2 regions of the Borborobacter xinjiangensis genome follow, and region 2 is predicted to be linked to the other one. Evidence: riboswitches for the same ligand, from Rfam matches in the RefSeq annotation. Region 2 holds a riboswitch; the other holds the start of a gene.

Region 1 (7,351 bases), on a different contig from region 2:
AGATCATGGCCGACATGATGACCTTCGAGGAGCATCGCGGCCCGGTTGCCGGCAAGACCTTCGCCTGGGTCGGCGACGGCAACAATGTGCTGCATTCGCTGCTCGAGGCTTCGGCCCGCTTCGGCTTCAATCTCAATGTCGCGGTGCCCAAGGGCAGCGAGCCGGAGCGGAAATATGTCGACTGGTCGCTCGCCAATGGCGGCGCCGTCACCTTCACCGCCACCGCCGAGGAGGCGGCTACCGATGCCGATTGCGTGGTCACCGACTGCTGGGTGTCGATGGGGCAGGAGCATCGCGCTCGCGGCCACAATGTCTTCCTGCCCTATCAGGTCAACGCCGCTCTAATGCGCCATGCCAAACCCGACGCGCTGTTCATGCACTGCCTTCCGGCCCATCGCGGCGAGGAAGTCACCGACGAGATCATCGATGGGCCGCATTCGGTGGTGTTCGATGAGGCTGAAAATCGCTTGCATGCGCAGAAGGCGGTGCTTGCCTGGTGCCTGGGCGCGTAAGCGCCCGGCCTGCATTGCCGCCTAGGCGCCCGACCCGCGCCGGCGCGCTTTCACCCTGCCGGGCTTGATTGCCGCCGCCTGTGTGCCTATCTGCGGCCATCACCTTCGTTTAAACCTGCACCGGGCGAGAGCATCGGACCGAAAAGTGGAATTCGGTTTTCGGAAAAATCTGATGCGTTAGTAAAAGACGGATCGCCGATATGCGTCGGTCAGGACGCATGTCGATCCATCTTGCGTCCGGACCCTGCTTCATGGGATTTTTGCACAGTGGCTGACAGCGAACTCAAGCTCGGCGAATTCGGCTTCGCCGGTGACGATACCGTGGTCCCCTTCGATGTGGGGCCGCTCGACGTGCGCGGCCGCATGGTCCAGCTCGGACCGTTGCTCGACCAGATTCTGGCGCGCCACGACTATCCAGAACCCGTCGCGCGCCTGCTTGCCGAAGCGGTGGTTGTGACGGTGCTTCTCGGCACGTCGCTCAAATTCGAAGGCAAGTTCATCCTGCAGACCCGCACTGACGGGCCGGTCGACATGCTGGTTGCCGACTTCTCGACGCCGCATTCGCTGCGCGCCTATGCGCGCTTCAATGCCGAGCGCCTTGAGGCGCTGCTGGAGGCCGGCGAGACCGCGCCGCAGACCCTGCTTGGCAACGGCGTGCTGGCCTTGACCATCGATCAGGGCCCGCACACGCAGCGCTATCAGGGCATCGTCCAGCTTGATGGCACCACGCTGGAAGAAGCCGCCAAAACCTATTTTCGGCAATCGGAGCAGATTCCGACCGACGTGAAATTGTCGGTCGGCAAGCTGGTGCTGCCGGGCGAGGGCGGTCGAAGCGAACATTGGCGCGCCGGCGGCCTTCTCGCTCAGTTTCTGCCCAAGGCGCCGGAGCGGCTGCGCATGCCGGACCTGCACGGCGGCGATGGCGATCCCGGCGGCCCGGCGCATGAGGTCACCGACAATGCCTGGCAGGAGCTTCTGGCGCTGGTGGCGACGGTCGAACACACCGAACTTCTCGACCCGAGCGTCGGCTCCGAACGGCTGCTCTACCGGTTGTTCAACGAGCACGGCGTGCGGGTCTACGAGGGCACGCAAGTGCGCGATCAATGCTCCTGCTCCCGCGAAAGGATCAGGGGCATTCTCGACGGTTTTTCCGCCGAGGAGATCACCGACAGCGTCGAGGACGGCCTCATCCGGGTGAACTGCGAGTTCTGCTCGAAGGCTTATGAGTTCGAGCCGGCGGAGTTCTCCGCGGAGGCGTAGCGGGTAGGGCGATAAGGGCATCAGCATCGCCCACTCGCCATGGTTCACGCGTTACGGCATGGATCCTCGGGTCAAGCCCGAGGATGACGACTGGGGATACGTTTCCGCCAATCACCACGCCGGTGACGTATCTCGGCCCTCGTCCCGATCACGCTCAATTCACCGTCCGCGATGTCGTCGGCACGTCGAGCGAAAATGCCGGTATATCCACGTCGAACAATTCGTCGCGGGCGTTGCGCATCGTGTAGCGCCCCACCATGATGCCGGACGGCGTGGAGAGCGGGCATCCCGACATATATTGATAGCTGTCGCCGGGATTGAGTTCCGGCTGTTCGCCGACCACGCCCGAGCCGCGCACCTCCTCGACATGGCCAACCGCATCGGTGATATGCCAGTAGCGCGACAGAAGTTGCACGAACTCGTTCGACTGGTTGGCGATCGTCACCCGATAAGCCCAGACATAGACGTTCTGCGCCGGATCGGAGCGTTCCGCCAGATAGAACGGCTCGACACTCACTTCGATATCGCGCGTAACGGCGCTGTACATGGGCAGGCACTCCGGATCGGCGGGCAATCCGCCGAAACTTTTATTGTTCAACGGTCTTTGGCCCTATCATCAACCTGATTGTGATTTTCGCGTGACGGGTTTTCAAGCCTAACTGAAACAAACCGTGCTGGGAGTGGCTGCATGCTGGATGGCTGGGCGCGCAGGCGCATCGATCCTGTGTTCGACATCATCGGCAGTCGCCTTGCCGCCGCCGGCGCGTCGGCAAATGGCGTGACGCTCGCCGCCTTTGCCGTGGGCATGGCGGCAGCCGTCGCCATTGCTCAGGGCTGGTATCTTGCCGGCCTCATTCTCCTGGCTGCAAGCCGCCTTGGCGACGGCCTGGACGGCGCCGTGGCCAGGATCAACGGCAAGACCGACCTTGGCGGCTATCTCGACATCGTGCTCGATTTCGCCTTCTACGGAGCGATTCCCATCGCGTTCGTGCTGGCCGATCCGGCGGCCAATGCGGTGGCCGGCGCGGTGCTGGTCTTCGCCTTCTATGTCAACGGCGCCAGTTTCCTTGCCTATGCCGTCATGGCCGAGAAACGAAAGCTTGAAACCCAGGCGAGGGGGGCGAAATCGCTCTTCTTCACCACCGGCTTGGCGGAAGCGACCGAAACGCTGGCCGTCTTCGTCGCCTTCTGCCTGTTTCCGCGCTGGTTCGCGCCGCTCGCCTACATCTTCGCGGCCGTGACGCTCTACACCGCCCTGTCGCGCATCGTGCTGGCCGGGCGAACGTTCCGCTGACGCTTACTGATCAGCCACCGGGCTTTTTGCTTCGAGCGCGTCCCCCGGCCGCCCGTCTTCCCGGCTCTTTGACAATGGCCAGACGGTGCAACCGGGCATGGCGATAATGACGCGCGGGCTGGGGTGGAAAGGAGTATGGAGGCAAAGATCATCAGGCCGCCGCCTCACTTGCCGGCTCCTTAAGCTGCCGCCCTCAGCGCCTGATCGATATCCGTCAAAAGGTCGTCGATATCCTCCAGGCCGAGCGACAGGCGCAGCGTGCCGTCGCCGATGCCAAGCTCGGCGCGAGCCTCCGGCGTCAGGTTCTTGTGCGTGGTGGTTGCCGGGTGGGTGATCAGGCTCTTTGAATCGCCGAGATTGTTGGTGATGAGGAAGATGTCGAGCGCGTTCTGGAACGCGAAGGCCGCCTTCTTGCCGCCCTTGACGTCGAGGCAGATCAGCGTCGAGCCGCCCGACATCTGCTTCTTGACGATATCGGCTTGCGGATGGTCGGGGCGGCCCGGATAAATCACCCGGGTGATCTCCGGCCGCTCGGCCAGGAAATCCGCCACTTTGGCGGCGTTTTCCGTCTGCTGGCGTACCCTGAGTGGCAGCGTTTCAAGTCCCTTCAGCAGTGTCCAGGCGTTGAACGGCGAAAGGCTCGGACCGGTGTGGCGGAAATAGTCGTGGAGGTTCTCGTCGATCCACTTCTTGTCGGAGAGCACGATGCCGCCGAGGCACCGACCCTGTCCGTCGATGTGCTTGGTTGCCGAATAGACAACGACATGCGCGCCAAGCTCCAGCGGCCTCTGCTGCAACGGCGTGGCGAAGACGTTGTCGACCACCACCTTCGCGCCGATCGAATTCGCGAGTGCCGAAACCGCCGCGATGTCCACCACTTCCAATGTCGGGTTGGTCGGGCTTTCGAGGAAGAACAGCTTGGTATTGGGCCGCAGCGCCTTTTCCCAGTTTTCGACCTTCGTGCCGTCCACCAGCGTGGCCTCGATGCCGTATCGCGGCGCCAGCGTCTCGACCACCCAGCGGCAAGAGCCGAACAGCGCGCGCGCCGCCACGATATGGTCGCCGGCTTTCAGGCTGCACAGCACCGCGGCCGCCACCGCCGCCATGCCGGAGGCCATGGCGCGGGCGTCTTCCGCGCCCTCCAGCGCGCACATGCGCTTTTCGAACATGTCGACGGTCGGGTTGGCGTAGCGCGAATAGATGAAGCCAGGCAGTTCGCCCTTGAAGCGGGCTTCGGCGGCTTCGGCGCTTTCGTAGACATAGCCCTGCGTCAGATAGATCGCTTCCGAGGTCTCGCCGAAGTCGGAACGCAGCGTTCCGGTGTGGACAAGTTGGGTTGCGGGTTTCCAATTGCGCTTCTTTTCGATTGTCATCGCCCTGATCCAGACACAAAAAAACCGGCCGCAAAAAGTCGCGTGCCGGTCCAAAAGCGGCCCTTTAGCGACTTGTTTAACGTGGCTGCAAGCCGACCGGCAAATCACCACGGGATAAAATGCCTTTAGACCCGGTGCCCGCTTGCGTCAATGATGCGTATCATTAAACGTCGGTCAGTTGTTTCAGGAGCGGATATTGCACAAGTCGGGCATTCTTCCGGATCAGGAGATCGGCGCGCTGTTCCAGTCCGGCCGGCTCGCCTCGGCGCGGCCGCTCGACAAGGACCAGATCCAGCCTGCCAGCCTCGACCTCAGGCTTGGCGACAGGGCATGGCGGGTGCGCGCCAGCTTTTTGCCGGGGCCGGACTGCCGTGTCGCTGAAAAGCTCGACCGGCTCAAGCTGCACGAGATCGACCTGGCCAATGGTGCGGTGCTGGAAACCGGCTGCGTCTATATCGTGCCGCTTCTGGAACGGCTCGACCTGCCGGCTTCTGTTTCGGCCTCCGCCAACCCGAAAAGTTCCACCGGCCGCCTCGACATTTTCACCCGGGTCATGACCGACCGCGGCCAGGAGTTCGACAAGATTCCGGCCGGCTATTCGGGTCCGCTTTATCTCGAGGTCAGCCCGCGCACCTTCCCGATCATCGTGCGCACCGGCTCGCGCCTGTCGCAGGTCCGCTTCCGCGTCGGCAACGCGCTTTTGAGCGAGGCCGAGCTTCACGCGCTGCATGAGGCCGAGCGGCTGGTTGCCTCCGACGTGCCGAACATTTCCGGCGGCGGCATCGCGCTTTCCATTGACCTCCAGGGCAATGGCGATGGCCTGGTCGGCTATCGCGGCAAGCATCACACCGGGCTGGTGGACGTTGACAAGCGCGCGGCGCAAGACGTGCAGGATTTCTGGGAGCCGCTCTATCGTCGCGGCACCGGCGAATTGGTGCTGGACCCGGACGAATTCTACATTCTTGTTTCACGCGAGGCGGTGCACGTGCCGCCCGAATACGCCGCCGAAATGACGCCCTTCGATCCGTTGGTCGGCGAATTCCGCGTTCACTATGCAGGCTTCTTCGATCCCGGTTTCGGTCACTCGAAGGCCGGCGGAACCGGCAGTCGCGCGGTGCTCGAAGTGCGCAGCCACGAGGTGCCGTTCATTCTCGAACATGGTCAGATCGTCGGCCGCCTGGTCTATGAGCGCATGGCATCGCGCCCGAAGGCGCTCTACGGCAGCGATCTCGGCTCCAATTATCAGGCGCAGGGCCTGAAACTGTCCAAGCATTTCCGCGCCGGCTGAGACAGCACGGCAAAGCGGCGCGAGACGACGCTAGTCTTCCGGCAGGGAAGCGGGATGGCGGATCGAGGACGTGCGCGAGCCAGCGACTGGCGGTTTGCCAGTCAGGCCGGTACGCGCCGGCAAGCGCCCGGTTTGCATGACGCTTCCGGTTGCGGGTTGTCGTTTGCGCCACCAGATGTACCAGCCGGTTGCCAGCAACAGCAGGGGAACTGTTCCGATCAGTAGAACGGCAAGTCGGCCGGGCAGGCTGAAGGCCGTCCCGATATGGAGCGGATATTTGTAGTCCGAAATCCCGAGCCCCGTGCCGATCTGCCGCCAGTCATGCGCATGAAGCACCTGGCTTGTATAAGGGTCGATCGCCACAAAGCTGCGGCCGTTAGGGTGCGTATTCGTCGGAAATCGCATGCGAACCACAGCCGGCTCGGCCTCCGTCTGCGGAAACTTCACCGAAACAAGCTCGGCACCGGGTAGAGCATTCCGTGCGCTGGTGAGCCAGGCGGAAACCGGCTCCCGAGACGCCTCCGCCGGCATAGTCACCTTGTCCGGCAGCGACAATGTCGGCCCGCCCAGGCTGGTGATCAGGAACGAAGTTGTGACCTGATGAAACACCAGCATGGTTCCGGTAATCACCGGAACCAGCAGGAAGAGCGCGGAAGCGGCTCCTGCCACCCGGTGCAGATCGTACATTCTGGGCAGCATAGGCAGGCGCCAGCGGATCTTGAAGGTGTTGGCGAGCCGTCCTCGCCTGGGCCACCACAGGGCGATGCCCGTCGCCACGATGCTGATCAGCAGCAGTGCCAAGTAGCCGCTGATCGTTTCGCCGGTTTCGCCAGCCAGAAGATGCACATGAAAATTGCGAAGGAACCCGACCAGACCGTCATGCTCGTCGCGCGTGCCGAGCACGCGCGACGTGTAAGGGTCCAAATAGACTTCTTCGGAGCCCTCCTTACCCATGCGGAACAGCAGGCTTTCATCGTCCCTTCGAGGCAAGCGCATGGAGACGAGCGGCGCATGGGGAAACTGCTGTCGAACAGTCGCCACGGCGTCGTCCGGATTCCACGCTCGCGCATGCACCTCAACCCGCAACAGATGCGGATTGAGCGCTGCATCGATTTCGTGGCTGAACACCAGCAGGCTGCCGCTCAGCGCGATTGCTGCCGCCCATAGGCCCACCGACAGGCCGAGAACGCGATGCAGGACGCGGCAAAACTGCTTCACCGAGGCGAACCGCATGGGAGCGCCTAAAACTGCTTCTGGAAGGTGAGAGCGAAGGTCCGCCCACGGCCGGCGAAGAATTGGTCGTCGCGTGTCGTGGCCGTCTGCGAGTAGTAGGTGATGTACTGTTCATTGAACAGATTCTCGACGCTCAGCAGAAAGTCGCCGGCGGGCGTCGTCGTAGCCAGTGACAGATCGACAAGCGTGTAGCCGTCGAAGTTCTGATTGGCAGGCGCCGCATCGCCGGTGAAGTCCCGGTCGAAGAAATGCGAGAGCTGTACGCGCGCAGACAACGGCAGTGGCAGAGCATCCTGCGTGTTCCACTCGGCAAAGATATTGAGCCGATCCGGTGCGACATTGACGCCGCCCAGATCCGTATCCACCACGTCGTCGCCATCGGAATCGAACC
Region 2 (7,351 bases):
GGACATATGCGCCCCAACGGCGGCAATCTCGACCTCGCCGGCCGTTTCGACGGACTGAAGCTCGATCCCGCGCTCGTGGAAGGGCGCAGCCTGCCGCCGTTTGCCGGCGAAACCGATCTGACCGTCAATGACGGTGTGGCGCTTCTCGGCCAGGAGATGGATACGCTGCGTGGCCGCTCCGGCACCATTCGCACGCTGGCGCTTTCCACCGGCGAAAAGACGGGCATCGCGCTGAGCGGGCCGTTCTCGGTCGATCAGGACGGGCTGCTCGATGCCGACCTCAAGATCACCGTGCGTGATCCCAATGGCCTGTCGGTGGTGCTCGCGGAAGCGATGCCGGAATGGCGCGACAAGATCAGGCAGGGCTCTGCCGGCCTGACCTTGCTCGGCAATGCGCCATCGCTGCCCCTCAAGATCGTCAAGGGCAAGATGTCGATGGGTTTCGTGCGGCTCGGCAACGTCCCGCCGCTTCGATAGAGCAAGCCCGGCTTTCCCGTCCGGATTTGCGAGAAAAGCTCTTACGAAACCTTTTCGGGATGGACGATCGCCTGACGGCCGAAGTCGGGCGCGTCGATCTCCTGCCCGGCATCGATGATCGAGCGGCGAACGGCGCGCGTGCGCGTGAACATGTCGAACAGTTTCTCGCCGTCGCCCCAGCGTATCGCGCGCTGCAGCGAAGCAAGGTCCTCCGAAAAGCGCGCCAGCATTTCGAGGATTGCGTCCTTGTTGTGCAGGCAGACATCGCGCCACATGGTCGGGTCGGAAGCCGCCAGTCGGGTGAAGTCGCGAAAGCCCGAGGCGGAATATTTGATGACCTCGGACTTGGTCACGGTTTCCAGATCGTCGGCGGTGCCGACGATGTTGTAGGCGATGATATGCGGCAGATGAGAGACGATGGCGAGCACCATGTCATGATGCTCAGGGTCCATCGTATCGATGTTGGAGCCGCAGCGCCGCCAGAATTCCGACAGCTTTTCCAATGCCTGAGGATCGGTACCGGGCAACGGGGTGAAGATGCACCAGCGGTTTTCGAACAGCTCGGCAAAGCCGGCGTCCGGGCCGGACTTTTCCGTGCCCGCCAGCGGGTGGCCAGGAATGAAATGCACATTGGAGGGGAGGACCGGCGCCATTTGCGCGATCACCGACCCTTTGGTGGAGCCGACATCGGTGACGATGGCGCCCGGCTTCAACGCCGGGGCGATTTCTTCGGCAACCGCGCCCGAGGACCCGACCGGCACCGACACGATGACGAGATCGGCGTCCCTCACCGCTTCCGCGGCGCTGGTGGTGTAAGAGTGGCCGAGCTTCAGCTCCTCGGCGCGTTTCAAGGTTTCGGAGCTGCGGGTGGCAATGGCGACGTGGCCGGCAAGGTCCTCGCGATGGATAACCCGCGCCAGCGACGACCCGATGAGGCCGATGCCGACGAGGGCGATCTTCTCAAACAATGGTGCGGACATTTTCTAGCTTTTCAAAAACTCGGTGAGAGCGGCGACGACGCCGCGATTGGCTTCTTCGGTTCCGACCGTCATCCGCAGCGCGTTGGGAAAACCGTAGCCTGCAACGCGCCGCAGAATATAGCCGCGCGCCGTCAAATAATCGTCGGCCGCCTCAGCCGAATGCCCGCCGCCCTCAGGGAAATGGACAAGCACGAAATTACCGACGCTGGGGGTAACCCGTAGTCCGAGCTTCGCAAGTTCTTCGTTAAGCCAGGCAAGCCACTTCTCATTGTGCTCCACCGTGCGTTGCACATGGGCGCGGTCGCGCATGGCGGCAACGCCGGCTGCGATCGCGGCCGCATTGACGTTGAAGGGACCGCGCACCCGGTTCAACGCGTCGACGATGTGGGTGGGCGCATAGGCCCAGCCAATGCGCGCGCCGCCTAGCCCGTGGATCTTGGAAAAGGTGCGCGTCATGACCACGTTTTGCGAATTCGAGACGAGCTCGATGCCGGCTTCATAGTCGTTGCGCCGCACATATTCGGCATAGGCAGCGTCGATGACCAGCAGCACGTGCCTGGGCAGGCCGGCGTGAAGACGACGCACCTCCTCGAACGGCAGGTAGGTGCCGGTCGGATTGTTCGGATTGGCAAGGAAGACGACCTTCGTCTTTGCCGTCACCGCTGCCAGTATTGCATCGACATTGGCGGTCTCATTGGTTTCCTTCGCCACCACCGGCACCCCGCCGGCGGCCTGGATGCAGATGCGATAGACCAGGAAACCGTGTTCGGTGAAAATGCCTTCGTCGCCCGGCTGTATATAGGTCGAGCCCAGAAGACTGATGATTTCGTCCGATCCGTTGGAGCAGACGATGTTGGCCGGGTTCAGCCCATAGGCCTCGGCGATCGCTTCGCGCAGCTTGGTGGCTGAACCGTCCGGATAGAACTCGAGCCGGCCAGCGACTTCGCGCACCGCCTCGATCGCCGCCGGAGAAGGTCCGAGCGGATTTTCATTGGACGACAGCTTGTGAACCGTCACGCCCGCCGGTGCCGCGCTCTTGCCTGGCACATAGGCGGCAATGTCCATGATGCCCGGCTTGGGCTGGGGGCGGCTGGTGTCTTCTGCTTGCGTCATTTGCGGGGATGTCCGGATATTTCCAAAGCCTCAAAGGGGCGCTCGGGAAATACAGGCCGGGGCGCGGAATGTCGAGGGAAAGCTTTGTCGTTGACGCCGCAAGGACACGGTCGTAAAAGGTGGCCATGTTCCGTGGTGATTTGGCCGGTCGGCTTGCAGCCACGTTAAAGAAGTCGCTAAAAAGGACCGATGAAGACGAGCTCGTTCGGACCGGTCGCGATTTCGCCGCCGGTCTTTTTGTTTGGAGCTTGTGTGATGCCGATCAAGATTCCCGATCAACTCCCCGCCCGCGAGGTGCTTGTGCGCGAGGGCGTGTCGGTGATGGACGAACAGACGGCGCTGCGCCAGGACATCCGTCCGCTGCAGATCGGGCTTCTGAACCTCATGCCGAACAAGATCCGCACCGAGACGCAGTTCGCGCGGCTGATCGGCGCCTCGCCCCTTCAGGTCGAACTGACGCTGGTGCGCATCGGCAACCATAAGGCCAAGAACACGCCCGAAGACCACCTTATCTCCTTCTACCAGACATGGGAGGAGGTCAGGCAGCGCAAGTTCGACGGCTTCATCGTCACCGGGGCGCCGGTGGAACTCCTGGACTTCGAGCATGTCACCTATTGGGACGAGCTCAAGCGCATCTTCGACTGGACGACCACCCACGTCCATTCCTCCTTCTTCATCTGCTGGGGGGCGATGGCCGCTGCCTGGCATTTCCATCAGGTTCCGAAATACACACTCGACAAGAAGGCCTTCGGCGTCTTCCGTCATCGCAACAATGCGCCCGCCTCCCCTTATCTTGCGGGCTTTTCGGACGATTTCGCCATTCCCGTTTCGCGCTGGACGGAAGTGCGCGGCACCGACATTCCGTCCGGCTCGGAGTTGAACCTGCTCATGGATTCGGAGGTGACCGGTCCCTGTCTGCTCGCCGAAGCGACCGGCAACCGGCTCTATATGTTCAATCACATCGAATATGATTCCACGTCGCTCAAGGAAGAATATGACCGCGACGTAGCCTGCGGCGTGTCAATCGATGTGCCGCACGAATATTACCCCGAGGACGATCCGGCCCGCCGGCCGCTCAATCGCTGGCGCTCGCATGCCCATCTGCTTTTCGGCAACTGGATCAACCAGGTCTATCAGACCACGTCTTACGACCTGGAGGATGTCGGCAAGAGCCGGGCGACCGTCGCATAGCCGGGAGACGGCTGGCCGCCCGCTGAAGTGGCGATCCGGTCCTATTTCGAGAGGCTGGCGGCGATCAGCCGGTCGGCATTGGCCGCAATCGAGCCCGCCGGACCGCCGGGGCCGAAAAGCTGGCCCGACACATAGGCGCCTTCGATCAGCAGCAACAAGCCGTCGCCCAGCGTGTCCGAGTCCGGCGCGCCCATGGCTTTCGCCATCTCGCGCAGGCGGCGGCGCAGTTCACGTTTGTTGGCCTCGCCCACCAGCCGCGCCGGATGACCCGTTTCGGGGTATTCGATGGCTGCGTTGGTCATGCCGCATCCGCGGTAGTCCGCCATGACCGCACGTGTGCCGACACCCGATAGAAACGCCAATATCTGGCGACGCGGGTCGCCCGGATGCGCTTCTACCGCCGCATCGAAACGCCGCCAGAATTCGACCTCGTAAAGGCGGAGATAAGACGCAGTCAGCTCGTCCTTGGACGAAAAGCTGCGATAGAGGCTGGGCTTGGTGACGCCGGCGCGGCGCACGATCTCATCGACGCCGATGGCGCGTATGCCTTGTCGATAGAACAGATTGCGCGCCACATCGAGTATCCGGTCGGCGGCGCGCGGCAGCGGCGCGGCTGCCGTCCTGTCGGCGCTATCCGACTGGGACTCGACCGTTTTGTCAGGATGATTGGCTGATCTTTGCGTCATTCCACGGTTGCCACTTGACTTTGTTACCGATCGGTACGTAGTTAGGTGAAGAATTTACGTACCGGTTAGTAACATGAACATAGTGCAGAAACGGCCTTTTGGCCAGCGCTACGCTTTCGTGGTGGTGGCAGTCATCTTCCTGGCGCTGCTGATTGCGGCCGGCCTGCGTTCTGCACCCGGCGTGCTGATGCTGCCGCTGGAGGAGGCCTTCGGCTGGCGACGTGATGTCATCTCGCTCGCCGCGGCTATCGGCATTTTCCTCTACGGTCTTGCAGGACCCTTCGCGGCGTCGCTGATGGACGGCGTCGGCCTGCGGCGCACGCTTCTGGGCGCGATCGCTCTGATGTCGGCCGCGACCGGGGCGAGCCTGTTCATGACCGAGCCATGGCAGTTGATCGCCACATGGGGCGTCTTTTCGGGTGTCGGCTCCGGCGCGGTCGCCTCGGTGCTCGGCGCCACAATCGTCAACCGGTGGTTCAAGACCAACCGCGGCCTGATGATGGGATTGATGTCGGCAAGCAGCGCCACCGGCATGCTGGTCTTCCTGCCGCTTCTTGCAGCACTCGCGCAATCAGGCGGCTGGCAGCCTGTGGTGATTGCGGTTTCGCTCGCCACGGCAGCCTTGCTGCCGCTGATCTATTTCCTTGTACCGGAGCGCCCGGCCTCGATCGGCCAGACGCGCTATGGCGCCGACAAGGACGAGGTAGCGGAGGCTCCGGCGCAGGGAAACTTCTTCATGACCACGCTGGCCACGCTGCGCCGTGCGGCCGGCACGCGGGTGTTCTGGTATCTTTTCGCAACCTTCTTCGTCTGCGGCTTCACCACCAACGGGCTGGTCGGCACCCACCTCATCGCCTATTGCGGCGACATGGGCATTCCCGAGGTAAGTGCGGCGGGGTTGCTGGCGCTGATGGGCGTGTTCGATCTGATCGGCACCACCTTTTCCGGCTGGCTGACCGACCGCTTCGATCCACGCAAGCTGCTCGGCGTCTACTACGGGGTTCGCGGCCTGTCGCTGATCTATCTGCCCTTTTCCGGCTTTTCCGGCACCAGCTTGACCATATTCGCCATTCTCTACGGGCTTGACTGGATCGCCACCGTGCCGCCGACGCTCAGGCTCTCCAACGAGGCGTTCGGTGACCGCAGCGGGCCGCTGGTGTTCGGCTGGATCGTCGCCGGCCATCAGGTTGGGGCGGCCACTGCCGCCTTCTTCGGCGGCGCTTTGCGCGAGATGCAGGGCGACTACGTTCTGGCCTTCCAGATCGCCGGGATGACTGCCATCGCTGCCGCTGCCCTTTCGCTGATGATCGATCCGACCGAAACCAGGGAGAGCGCCGCCCAGCCGGCGTGAAGGCACGTTACGGGCCTGCCATTCAGCGCAGCGCCCGTCCAGCCCCTTGCGGCGTCAGCACCGGCACGAAGACGCGGCGCGAAGCCCGCGCCGCCACAGGCACTCCCTGGTAAAGTCGCTTTTGCGCCGCGACCACGACGACGCCGGAAAAAATCGGCCAGAAACGACGACCGCTGCTTTCCAGCAGCCGGTGGAAGCGCAGCATGAAATGGCGCTGCGATGGCGGGAACAGCAGCGCTTCCGACCACGCGGCCGGAGTGAAATTGGCATCGCGCAGCAATTCATTGAGCTGGCTGCGGGAAAACGGCCGGCCGGTGCCGAATGGCGTATGCTCGAAACGCGCCCAGACGCCCCTGCGGTTCGGCACGACGATGACCACGTGGCCGGCCGGCGACAGCACCCGCCAGATTTCCTTCAGTGTCTCACGCGGATTTTCGGCATGTTCGAGCGAATGGACGAGAAGCATGCGGTCGATCGACGAATCGGCCAGCGGCAGTTCCTCGTCGAACACCAGCACCGTCGACGACGGCCGTGACGGCGGCCAGTTCACCGCCCCTTGGGTTGCGGGCATGAAGGCGAAGACCCGCTCCGCATCGGCGCCGAAACGGTCGAGCCAGGGCAGCGTGTAGCCGAGCCCGACCAGACGCTCGTTCGGGATATTGGCCCAGACCGAAGCGAGGGCCATGCCGATCGACTGCGCGGCGATGCCCCCTAGGGTGGTGCTGTAGAATGAGCGCAGATCGACGATATCGCAATTCATGGACCGGACGGTAGCGGCGTTGCCGAAGAAGTTCAACGAAGGTCGCGCCCGCAGGTGACAGAGGCAAGCGCCCACCCTATCCTCCGAAACACTGCTTCACGCACTCATTCATGGAGGCCGGCATGACCCTGCGGATCGAACAATTCATGTGCCGGAGCGACAATTTCGGCGTTCTCGTGCATGACGGCGAAACCGGCCAGACCGCACTGATCGATGCACCTGAGGAGGCCGCGATCCTCACGGCCATTCGCCGCACCGGCTGGACGCCGTCGGTGATACTGACCACGCACCACCATCTGGACCATGTCGAGGCCAATCTGGCGCTGAAACAGCGATTCGGCCTGCGCATCATCGGCCCGGAGGCGGAAGCAAAAAAAATCCCGGGCATCGACGAAACGGTCGAGGACGGATCGGTCTTCACCTTCGGCTCGCAGCAGGTGCATGTCATCGAAACGCCCGGCCATACGGCCGGTCACGTCTGCTATCATTTTCCTGCGGCCAAGGTGGCGTTCACCGCCGATACGCTGTTTGCGCTGGGCTGCGGCCGACTGTTCGAGCGACCACCGGCTGCCATGCTGGCATCGCTGAAGAAACTCGCCGCGCTTCCTTCCGAAACCACCATCTATTGCGGACATGAGTATACGCAGGCGAATGCCCGCTTCGCGCTGTCGGTCGACCCGACCAATTCGGCGCTGAAGGAACGCGCTGCCGAAATCGACCGCCTGCGCGCCGAAGGCAAGCCGACGCTGCCGACGACCATCGCGCGGGAACTCGCGACCAATCCGTTCCTGCG

What was found. A riboswitch is a leader RNA that binds a small molecule or an ion and turns the genes downstream of it on or off. The one in region 2 is predicted to bind S-adenosylmethionine.
Region 1: linked by a shared signal. The riboswitch ahead of ACLKMW_RS05165 (O-succinylhomoserine sulfhydrylase) and the one ahead of metA (homoserine O-acetyltransferase MetA) in region 2 are both predicted to bind S-adenosylmethionine.

What each region holds. Positions count from the first base shown of each region.
Region 1 is NZ_JBLLVA010000003.1:137,717-145,067, reverse strand. Features, by position in the region: gene argF (ornithine carbamoyltransferase) at 1-512, shown strand, start outside; gene ACLKMW_RS05180 (Hsp33 family molecular chaperone) at 780-1,772, shown strand; gene apaG (Co2+/Mg2+ efflux protein ApaG) at 1,927-2,319, opposite strand; gene ACLKMW_RS05170 (CDP-alcohol phosphatidyltransferase family protein) at 2,461-3,066, shown strand; gene ACLKMW_RS05165 (O-succinylhomoserine sulfhydrylase) at 3,246-4,439, opposite strand; SAM riboswitch at 4,484-4,560, opposite strand; gene ACLKMW_RS05160 (2'-deoxycytidine 5'-triphosphate deaminase) at 4,636-5,727, shown strand; gene ACLKMW_RS05155 (PepSY-associated TM helix domain-containing protein) at 5,758-6,960, opposite strand; gene ACLKMW_RS05150 (TonB-dependent receptor) at 6,969-7,351, opposite strand, start outside.
Region 2 is NZ_JBLLVA010000014.1:66,041-73,391, forward strand. Features, by position in the region: gene ACLKMW_RS15825 (DUF2125 domain-containing protein) at 1-477, shown strand, start outside; gene ACLKMW_RS15830 (prephenate/arogenate dehydrogenase family protein) at 519-1,457, opposite strand; gene hisC (histidinol-phosphate transaminase) at 1,461-2,570, opposite strand; SAM riboswitch at 2,693-2,771, shown strand; gene metA (homoserine O-acetyltransferase MetA) at 2,826-3,761, shown strand; gene ACLKMW_RS15845 (TetR/AcrR family transcriptional regulator) at 3,803-4,447, opposite strand; gene ACLKMW_RS15850 (MFS transporter) at 4,521-5,798, shown strand; gene ACLKMW_RS15855 (methyltransferase domain-containing protein) at 5,821-6,558, opposite strand; gene gloB (hydroxyacylglutathione hydrolase) at 6,681-7,351, shown strand, end outside.